DNA from 2 places in the Jeotgalibacillus sp. 10bf12 genome. Region 2 is predicted to be linked to the other one. Evidence: riboswitches for the same ligand, from Rfam matches in the RefSeq annotation. Region 2 holds a riboswitch; the other holds the start of a gene.
The links. Region 2 has a riboswitch for S-adenosylmethionine ahead of DH10bf12_RS16715 (methionine ABC transporter ATP-binding protein). Riboswitches for the same ligand answer to the same signal wherever they lie in the genome.
Positions count from the first base shown of each region.

Region 1: linked by a shared signal. The riboswitch ahead of DH10bf12_RS07345 (methionine biosynthesis PLP-dependent protein) and the one ahead of DH10bf12_RS16715 (methionine ABC transporter ATP-binding protein) in region 2 are both predicted to bind S-adenosylmethionine.

Region 1 covers NZ_CP200276.1:1,402,041-1,406,750, forward strand. The annotation lists gene DH10bf12_RS07335 (DUF4003 family protein) at 1-659, shown strand, start outside; gene DH10bf12_RS07340 (type 1 glutamine amidotransferase) at 691-1,395, shown strand; SAM riboswitch class I at 1,800-1,897, shown strand; gene DH10bf12_RS07345 (methionine biosynthesis PLP-dependent protein) at 1,975-3,090, shown strand; gene metC (cystathionine beta-lyase) at 3,087-4,256, shown strand; gene DH10bf12_RS07355 (SDR family NAD(P)-dependent oxidoreductase) at 4,351-4,710, shown strand, end outside.
Region 2 covers NZ_CP200276.1:3,198,197-3,202,906, forward strand. The annotation lists gene DH10bf12_RS16705 (MetQ/NlpA family ABC transporter substrate-binding protein) at 1-259, opposite strand, end outside; gene DH10bf12_RS16710 (methionine ABC transporter permease) at 301-969, opposite strand; gene DH10bf12_RS16715 (methionine ABC transporter ATP-binding protein) at 962-1,987, opposite strand; SAM riboswitch class I at 2,127-2,229, opposite strand; gene DH10bf12_RS16720 (thioredoxin family protein) at 2,325-2,654, opposite strand; gene DH10bf12_RS16725 (toprim domain-containing protein) at 2,654-3,010, opposite strand; gene gcvH (glycine cleavage system protein GcvH) at 3,511-3,894, opposite strand; gene DH10bf12_RS16735 (arsenate reductase family protein) at 3,977-4,336, opposite strand; gene DH10bf12_RS16740 (ArsR/SmtB family transcription factor) at 4,352-4,654, opposite strand; gene DH10bf12_RS16745 (SDR family NAD(P)-dependent oxidoreductase) at 4,668-4,710, opposite strand, start outside.

The DNA.
Region 1 (4,710 bases), 1.7 Mb from region 2:
CTTACATTGCAGCCTACGCTTTATATGTATCGCTCGATTCTGTATCGGAAGAAGAGATAGACGAACATGTAAAACGTGCGAAAAGCATGTACAGCGGAATGAAAAAACAGCACTTCTTCTTAACATCTCATGAAGATTACCCGCTATCTGTGCTTCTGGCTGAAGAAGAGGGGGAAGAAGAAGAACTGCTTGACGATATGGCTTATTACTATGATCAGCTGCATATTGTACTGGCGAAAGGAAATAACCGTCAGTTCTTATCACAGATCCTTACATACGGGCGCCAGGATAACAGACAACTGCTCGTACAAAATACAGTCACTTGGCTGGATGACCTTAAGACAAATAAGATCAAGCTGCGCGGGAATCACTTGCCGATTGTCGGTGTACTGGCCCTCGCCGGAACACCTTCAGCACTGCTCAATGAAGTAAAGGCAACCTATGATCAGCTGATCAGTATTAAAAGTTTTAAATGGCATAAAGACCTGTGCTTTATGACAGCCGTGCGGTTTGTTCTGCAAAAGAAAGTTCAGGAAAATAATGTGCTGGATGTCGGTCTTGCATCAACAATCGAATCGATCCTGCAGGCTCAGCAGGCTGCAGTACTTGCTGCGATGTCAGCCGGAGCTGCTGCATCAGCAAGTTCATCGAATAATTAATGACTAAGGTCATGGGGAAGAGGAATGTAATATGAGATTCATTTGTCTGCAGCATATCTGGTATGACAACGCAGGTTACCTGGAAGAATGGGTGAAAGTCTGGGGCTGTGAGCTTCATTATATTGATGCAAAAAAACCGGATGATTATCCTGTCCTGAAGGATAATGATGTGCTGGTTGTTTTAGGAGGTCCAAACAGCGTACAGGAACTCCCTGAAACGGACTGGATGCAAAAAGAAGTTGATTATATTGAAAAAGCGATCAATGAAAAACGAAAAATCATTGGCATCTGTCTTGGATCGCAAATGATTGCTCATATCCTCGGAACTGAAGTATCATCTTTGCCGAAATATGAAATGGGCTGGGCGGAGCTGAATTGGCATACTTCTTTTCTTGAAGACTTTGACATAGGTCAGCTGAATATCCCTATGTTCCACTGGCACAGTGATATTTACGATCTGTCAAAAGGAACAAAGCCGGTTGGAAAATCTGAGATCACACCGGTTCAGGGGTTTTATACAGATCATATTCTCGCATTTCAATTCCATCCTGAAATGACGGTTGAAGGCATTCAAAACCTGATTGACCATGATGATCAGGAGATTGAAAAACGCGATAAGACGGTCGATATGGAAGGACCGAGAGCGGATCCAGGCTACGTGGAACAAAGTCATAACCGCTTTCAACCAATTCTTGAAAAGTTTTTAGACGTCCATGGTGAAAAAAAGATTGATTAAACACTGGACAAAGATTTGAATTGTGTATACAATAAGAATGAGATTCATTCTCAATTAAAAAATAAAACGTCGCACTTATTATAAATGCCTGTAAACAGTCGTTTCGCACCGGCTTTTTACACAGAAGGCGCACAAGAAAGCGACGCCCCCTCCCTTAGCCGCACGCTGCCTGACACCAGCGTGCGGTTTTTATCTTGACTATAAAGTTAGATCAGATCCGGGAAATGTCAGTTCAGTGACTGAGAAGCCCGGTCCAGATTCCCGGAAACTCCTGTCACATCTACACCCCACCCGCGCCACAGTTGTACATTAACTAACTTTCCAAAATATTTCCTGAAAAATCTTGCACATTTATTCAATATGATGTAGGCTATACAACAACTATTATTTTCAGACAATTCCATAACTTATCAAGAGAAGTGGAGGGACTGGCCCTTTGAAACTTCAGCAACCGGCAGTGCACGGTGCTAATTCCAGCAGGTGATCAGCCTGAAGATAAGAAGAGCGTATTCCAAGACCTTCTCTTATCAGAAGGTCTTTTCCTGTATATACAGAACGATTTTGAAGGAGCTGCATGATATGACATCAATTCAAACCATCCTGGCTCAGCTTGGAAACAGAAGTGAAGAATCGACTGGAACTGTAAACCCGCCCATCTATTTATCAACTGCATACCGGCATGAAGGACTCGGTCAGTCGACCGGCTATGACTATACGAGAACGAAAAATCCAACAAGAGCCATCCTTGAAGAAGGCATTGCAGCACTTGAAGGAGCAGACCAGGGCTTTGCAACAAGCTCAGGGATGGCCGCTGTTCAACTGGTGCTGTCTTTGTATAAACCGGGAGATAAGATTCTTGCCTCTGATGACTTATATGGAGGCACTTACCGCTTATTTGATCATTACAGCGAGCATTACGGCATAGAGTTTGTGTATGTTGATACAAATAATTCTGATGATCTCCAGCATGCCTGTACGGAGCGGGTAAAGGCAGTCTTCGTGGAGACGCCGACAAACCCGCTGATGAAAATAACAGATATCAGACAGGTTGCAGATTTTGCTCATGAAAAAGATATTCATCTGATTGTAGACAATACCTTTTTAACACCTTACCTTCAGCGGCCGATTGAACTCGGGGCAGATATTGTCATTCACAGTGCAACAAAATATCTTGGTGGGCACAATGACGTGCTGGCAGGTCTGGTTGCCGCTAAAGGTGAGTCGATTTGTGAAAAGCTTTTTGCGATTCATAACGGAGCGGGAGCGGTTCTGTCGCCAATGGACTCATGGCTGTTAATCCGTGGAATGAAGACACTTGCGCTCAGGATGGACCGTCACCAGACGAATGCTGCTGCAGTTGCAGCATTCCTTGAAACGCAGCCGCAGGTCACAGACGTCATTTACCCGGGAATCGGCGGGATGGTTTCATTCAGGCTGGAACAAGCGGAGTGGATTGATTCATTTCTAAGATCAATCAATGTCATTTCATTTGCTGAAAGTCTTGGTGGTGTTGAAAGTTTTATTACGTATCCTGCCACCCAGACCCATGCAGATATTCCTGAAGCAGAGCGTGAAGATAAAGGGATCTGCAGCAGGTTACTGCGTTTCTCTGTTGGTATTGAACAGCCTGACGACTTAATCACTGATCTGAAACAGGCGCTTGAAGCAGCCGGAAAAGGAGGAGATCAAGTATGACACATCATTTTGATACAAAACTATTGCATCAGCCCTCATATATCGACAAGCAGACAGGGGCTGTGAATGTACCCTTACACTATTCCTCGACTTACCATCAGCAGTCGATTGATGAATTCGGTCCTTACGATTACAGCCGTTCAGGAAACCCGACACGCGGTGCACTGGAAGATACGATTGCTGATCTTGAAAATGGTCACGCAGGATTTGCTTTTGCATCAGGTATGGCTGCGATCTCTTCTGCATTCATGCTGCTGTCTGCAGGCGATCATGTGCTGGTTTCAAAGGATGTCTACGGCGGGACATACAGAATGATTACAGAAGTGCTGACGCGCTTTAATATCGATCACTCGTTTATTGATATGACCGACCTTGATGAAACAGCGCGTAACGTTCAGCCAAATACAAAAGTCATCTATGTGGAGACGCCGTCCAATCCGACGCTCAATATCACGGACATTGAAGGCGTGGCAAAAGTGGCAAAGGCACATGGGTGTCTGACGTTCGTGGATAACACGTTTATGACGCCGCTATACCAGAAGCCGCTTGATCTTGGCGCGGATGTCGTCCTGCACAGTGCAACAAAGTTTCTGTCAGGTCACAGTGATGTCGTGGCAGGGCTTGCTGCTGTAAAAGATGAAGAGATCGCTGCCCGGCTGAAGTTTATCCAGAATTCATTCGGCTCAATACTGGGCGTTCAGGATAGCTGGTTACTGCTGCGTGGATTAAAAACACTCAGCGTTAGACTCAAGCAATCATCCGATTCTGCAAGGGAAATTGCGCAATATCTTCACCACCACCCGCTGATTGATGAAGTGTTCTATCCAGGTTTTTCATTTCATGCGGGCTACCATATCCACCAGAGACAATCGACCGGAGCGGGAGCTGTGCTGTCTTTCAGGTTACCTGACAAAAAGAGTGCAGGTGTACTTGTTGAAGCAATGAAAATCCCTGTGTTTGCAGTCAGTCTCGGTGCTGTGGAGTCGATCCTGTCCTATCCGGCAACCATGAGCCACGCTGCAATGCCGCAGTCAGAGCGTGAATCACGCGGGATCACATCAGGCCTCCTGCGCCTGTCAGTAGGTCTTGAAGATACTGAAGACCTGCTCGCAGACCTGCGCCAGGCACTCGATAAAGTCGGCGCATACCAGACGCTGCAGGTATAAAAAATGCTACTGCACCTTTAAATCAGGTGCAGTTTTTGTTTGTCCGCAAAAATCAGTGGTAAAGACTTCTAAATACTTTTTAGGAGGATGACCAATGATTTTTTCACAGGATGGAATGAAGGATCAGCATATTTTAGTAACAGGCGCAACTGGAGGGATCGGCTGGCACACAGTCAAAGAAGCGTTGAAGGCAGGTGCCTCAGTCACGGCTGCCGGGCGTAATGAAGATAAACTGGGTGACCTGAAAAAAGAATGCCAGGAAGCAGGAATCGAAGCGAAACTGCTGATTGTCTCAGCAGACCTGAACGAATCTGAAGACAGAGAGAGACTGCTCCAAAAAGCTAAAGAACATGCAGGACCGGTTACCAGACTTGTAAATTCAGCCGGCATTTCAGGCGGGGATACAGTTGAAGAACTGTCTGAAGAGGATATGCGGAAGGTGATGGAGCTGAAC
Region 2 (4,710 bases):
TTTCACCTGAATCAAGATCCTGGTTAGGAAGAATGTAGTCCTGATACGTTTCGATCTGAAGGTCTACGCCTTCTTCTTCAAGTAAAGGCTGTGCCTGCTCAAGGATTACAGCGTGTGGTACGTTAGATGCGCCGACTCTCAGTTCAACCGGCTCACCATCTTCACTTGAGCCGATACCTTCCTCTGCGTTATCTGAACCGCAAGCGGCTAATGCAAAAATACTTGTTACTGCGAATGTTCCTGCTACGAATTTTTTCATGTGTGATTCTCTCCCTTAGTGTGTTTTTATAATAAGCTAAATTAGCGTTTATCCAGTTTGTTGGTGAAGAAGTCTCCAAAGAATTGAATGATGAAGACGATTGCTAAGATAATGATGGTTGCTGCGAGCACTACGTCATCCCTGCTTCGCTGGAATCCGTCAAGGAATGCAAGGTTACCAAGTCCGCCTGCTCCGATGACACCTGCCATCGCTGTATAACCGACCAGCGCAATGGCTGTAACGGTAATACCTGAGATGAGAGCTGGCATTGATTCCGGAATTAATACTTTAAAAATAATCGTACTGATTTTGGCTCCCATTGATCTTGCCGCTTCAATGACGCCCTTATCAATCTCACGCAATGCAATCTCAACCATACGTGCGTAGAATGGTGCGGCACCAATTATCAATGCCGGCAAGGCTGCATCTGCTCCCCTGATCGTCCCAAGCAGAAAACGAGTAAATGGGATGAGCAGAATAATCAGGATAATAAATGGAATTGACCTGAATATATTAACGAGTGCTGTCGTAATGCCATAAGCGATTTTATTTTCCAGTAAGTTTCCTTTTGAAGTAAGAAATAAAAGCAACCCGAGTGCCAGTCCTAAGATAAATGTAATGATGACTGAAATGACTGTCATATAAATCGTTTCGTAGGTCGCCTCCCACATGACCGGCCACTCAACGTTCGGAAAAATCTGCTCAATCATGTGTGATCACCTCCACTCCGACACTTGCCGCTTCTAGAAATTCAATCGCTCGCGCTAACTCATCCGGCTGCCCGTGTAAATGAATAAACAATGAGCCGTATGCGCCGTTTTGCGTCTGCGAAATTTTCCCCTGCAGAATATTGACCTGCAGCTCGAATGAACGGATCAGATTTGTAACGACCGGCTGCTCAGCTGATTCACCTACAAAAGTCAGCTTGATCACTTTGCCGTCCTGGTACTCTTTCAGCAGATGCTCAATCGTATCTTTTGTTTCTTCAGGTTCTGTTACCTGCTGAACGAAACGTTTTGTGATGTTTTCTTTCGGCTGCTTAAATACGTCAAGGACATCTCCAAGTTCAACTACTTTACCGCCTTCCATCACAGCAACACGGTGGCAGATTTTTCTGATGACGTGCATTTCATGTGTGATCAGCACGATTGTCAGACCGAGGCGCTTATTAATATCCACCAGCAGTTCAAGAATTGAATCGGTCGTCTGAGGGTCAAGCGCCGATGTTGCTTCATCACAAAGCAGTACTTCAGGGTCATTCGCAAGTGCCCGTGCAATCCCGACTCTCTGCTTTTGACCGCCACTCAGTTGAGAAGGATAGGCATCTCCACGGCCATCAAGTCCTACAAGTTCGATTAACTCATCCACTCTTTTTAATCGTTCCTGTTTAGGAACACCTGCTATTTCAAGCGGAAAAGAAATATTTTCTCTTACAGACCTTGACCATAGAAGATTGAAATGCTGGAAAATCATACTGATTTTTTGTCTTGCTTTCCGCAAGTCTCCTCCTTTGATAGAGGAAATCAGCTTACCATTTATATCAACCTTACCTTCTGACGGCTGTTCAAGACCGTTCAGCATACGGATTAATGTACTTTTACCGGCACCACTGTATCCAATGACGCCAAAGATTTCGCCTTCGTGAATGTTCAGGTTAACTTTGTCAACTGCAGTCAGTGAACCGCTTTTTGTTTTAAATACTTTTTTTACATCTGAGATGGTTATCATACCATCACCCACTTTCGTAAATTAACTTATTATCCCGTTAAAGCAGGAAATTAAAATACTGCCTTCAAATAGTCCTGTTATATATAAAAAACGCCTCTCTGCGTGATGAGCAGAAAGGCGTCAAAAATTAAACGGCTTTCTCTCATCTACCAGGTATAAACCTGTGTGACTTGGCACCTTTCCAGTAAACTGTCGGTTGCCGGGCTTCATAGGGCACTTCCCTCCGCCGCTCTTGATAAGAGTTACGCGTATTCAGTTAAGATTCATTAAGAGTACGAGACAAATCGTATCATGTTCTTAAATTTACTGTCAACGAATTTTTTTCAAAATTGCACATTTACTGATTTGCCGGCTGTCCGGACAGTTCTCTGAATGCCTCAAAGATCGTTGGCACTGATTCAAACTTATAGATTTTCTGCACCATCTGACCATCTTTAAATAACAGCAGGCATGGGACACTTTCAATCTGATAACGCTCAGCAAGCGGTTCAACATAGTTTAGATCTGCTTTTCCGACCTCAGTATCCTGAATCGCAGCGGCTGTCACTTCAAGCATTTTCCCCGCAAGCTTACACGTCCCGCACATTGGCGTGTATAAATACATCGCTGACTGCTTTTTTTCCTGCAAACGCTGGTCCAGCGCTTCTATTGTCCATTCTTTTATCATTAAAGATTCATCCTTTTTTCTAAAAACTCAGTGTAAATATCAATATTTGCACCGGCTAAAATAACAGCCAGATGCTGCTCAGGAGCTGTTGCAACCTCACGATAGGCTTTGTCGATATAAAGATGATCCGCTTCAGGCATCTCTCTTTTAAACTGTTTTCGCAGCTTCTCACCTGCATCATCCGCATCCACAAGCACATAGACATCTTTTTCATACAACTCATCAATCAGCTCATCCATTTTCGTCAGGCTGATTGTGCCATTTGTACAAATAATATCAACCGGCTCTCTGATAATCGGCTGAACCTTACGCTTATCAGACTTACCCTCAACAATAATAACCTTTTTGCACTGCATTTCCCATCACACCTTCACCTAAGGATCGCACGGCTTTCTAACATGGTATGCTGCTGATTTAATTGTCGCCTGTACTGTTGAGAAATGCAAGTAAATGAGATGGGTGAAAATCTCTTGAAGTTAGTGTTGCTATATAGTGGCAGGTGTTTTCCGCTTCAGGGGGACTTCACGGCCGGGCGGTGAACCAGCAGGCTTCACCATAAGCCTCACCTGTCCCTTCCTGACGAGCCCCTTACGCTCCAATCACCTGCTGCGCAAATATGGATTCTTTCCCCATAAACTAATAACTGAAAAATTAGATACCGTTTATATTTCACATAGACAGGATGAGGTGAACGGAGCAGAAGGCGGCGACTCCAGCGGGATGTGACGGACAGGTGAGACCCCGCAGGCAAAGCCGAGGAGGCTCAGCGCCGTCCCCGCGGAAAGCGTCCGCCTGGCGCGCAGTGAGCCGGTTTCATAAAAAAACCGCCCACCCAACCAGGTGAACGGCACATCAATTAGTCTTCGTCTGTCATTTTGTCATATGCTTCAGCATCCATCAGTGCGTCAACTTCTGAGTCATCAGAAAGTTCAACTACGACCATCCATGCTTTTTCATATGGAGATTCGTTAACGTATTCAGGGCTGTCTTCAAGGTCTTCGTTCACCTCAACGACTTTACCGCTGACTGGTGCGTAAAGTTCTGACACTGTTTTAACAGACTCAACGCTGCCAAATGGCTCGTCTGCCTGCAGCTCGTCGCCTACTTCCGGAAGCTCAACAAATACGATATCGCCAAGCTCTGACTGTGCGAATTCAGTAATACCGATTCGTGCTTTACCGTCTTCAACTTTTACCCATTCGTGTTCTTCTGAATAACGTAATTCTTTTGGTGAACTCATGTGTTTTCCCTCCGCATATGAATGATTTCTATACTACTTCATATTGGCATAACAGGTGCCCGAAAACAAGAATTGTTTCTGATTAACCCTGCCATTTTTCTTCAAATTCCGGTTCTTTAAATCCAACTGTTACCTGATTGCCGTCAGTCGTCAGCGGACGCTTGATCAGTTTGCCGTCTGAAGCAAGCAGTTCAAGCTTTTCCTCATCTGACATGTCGGCAAGCTTATCTTTTAAACCAAGCTCGCGATACTTTACACCGCTTGTATTGAAAAACTTCTTCAGCTCAAGCCCGCTTTTCTTATGTAGCTCAGAAAGTTCTTCTTTTGAAGGAGGTGAATCGATTAAATGAATTTCTTCGTATGACACCTCATTTTGATCCAGCCATTTTTTCGCTTTACGGCACGTGCCACATTTTGGGTAAGTGTAAAAAGTAATCGTCATGTTCATTCCTCCTTGTTAATAACACCGGTCTTCCACGGTAATAATCAGATGCTTTAACGTTTCCAGCGCTCCCTCAAGAGCAAGAGAGTAATTGCGCTGCGTTCCATGCTGTTTCATTTTTAAAATACCCTGTTCACGCAGAATTTTCAAATGATGAGAAACAGCAGGACGGGAAAGCGGAAGTCTATCTGTTAATTCATTCACTGTCATTGAGTCTGTATCTGAGAGCATTAATACAATATCCTGACGATAAGGATCACTCAATGCCTGAAATAATGGAATACAGTCCCGAAATGCTTTTTCTGCCTGCTCCCCCATTTATGTCACCTCACTACTCTCTTTCCTGTGTCTTTCTAACGATGCTTGCTGCAGCT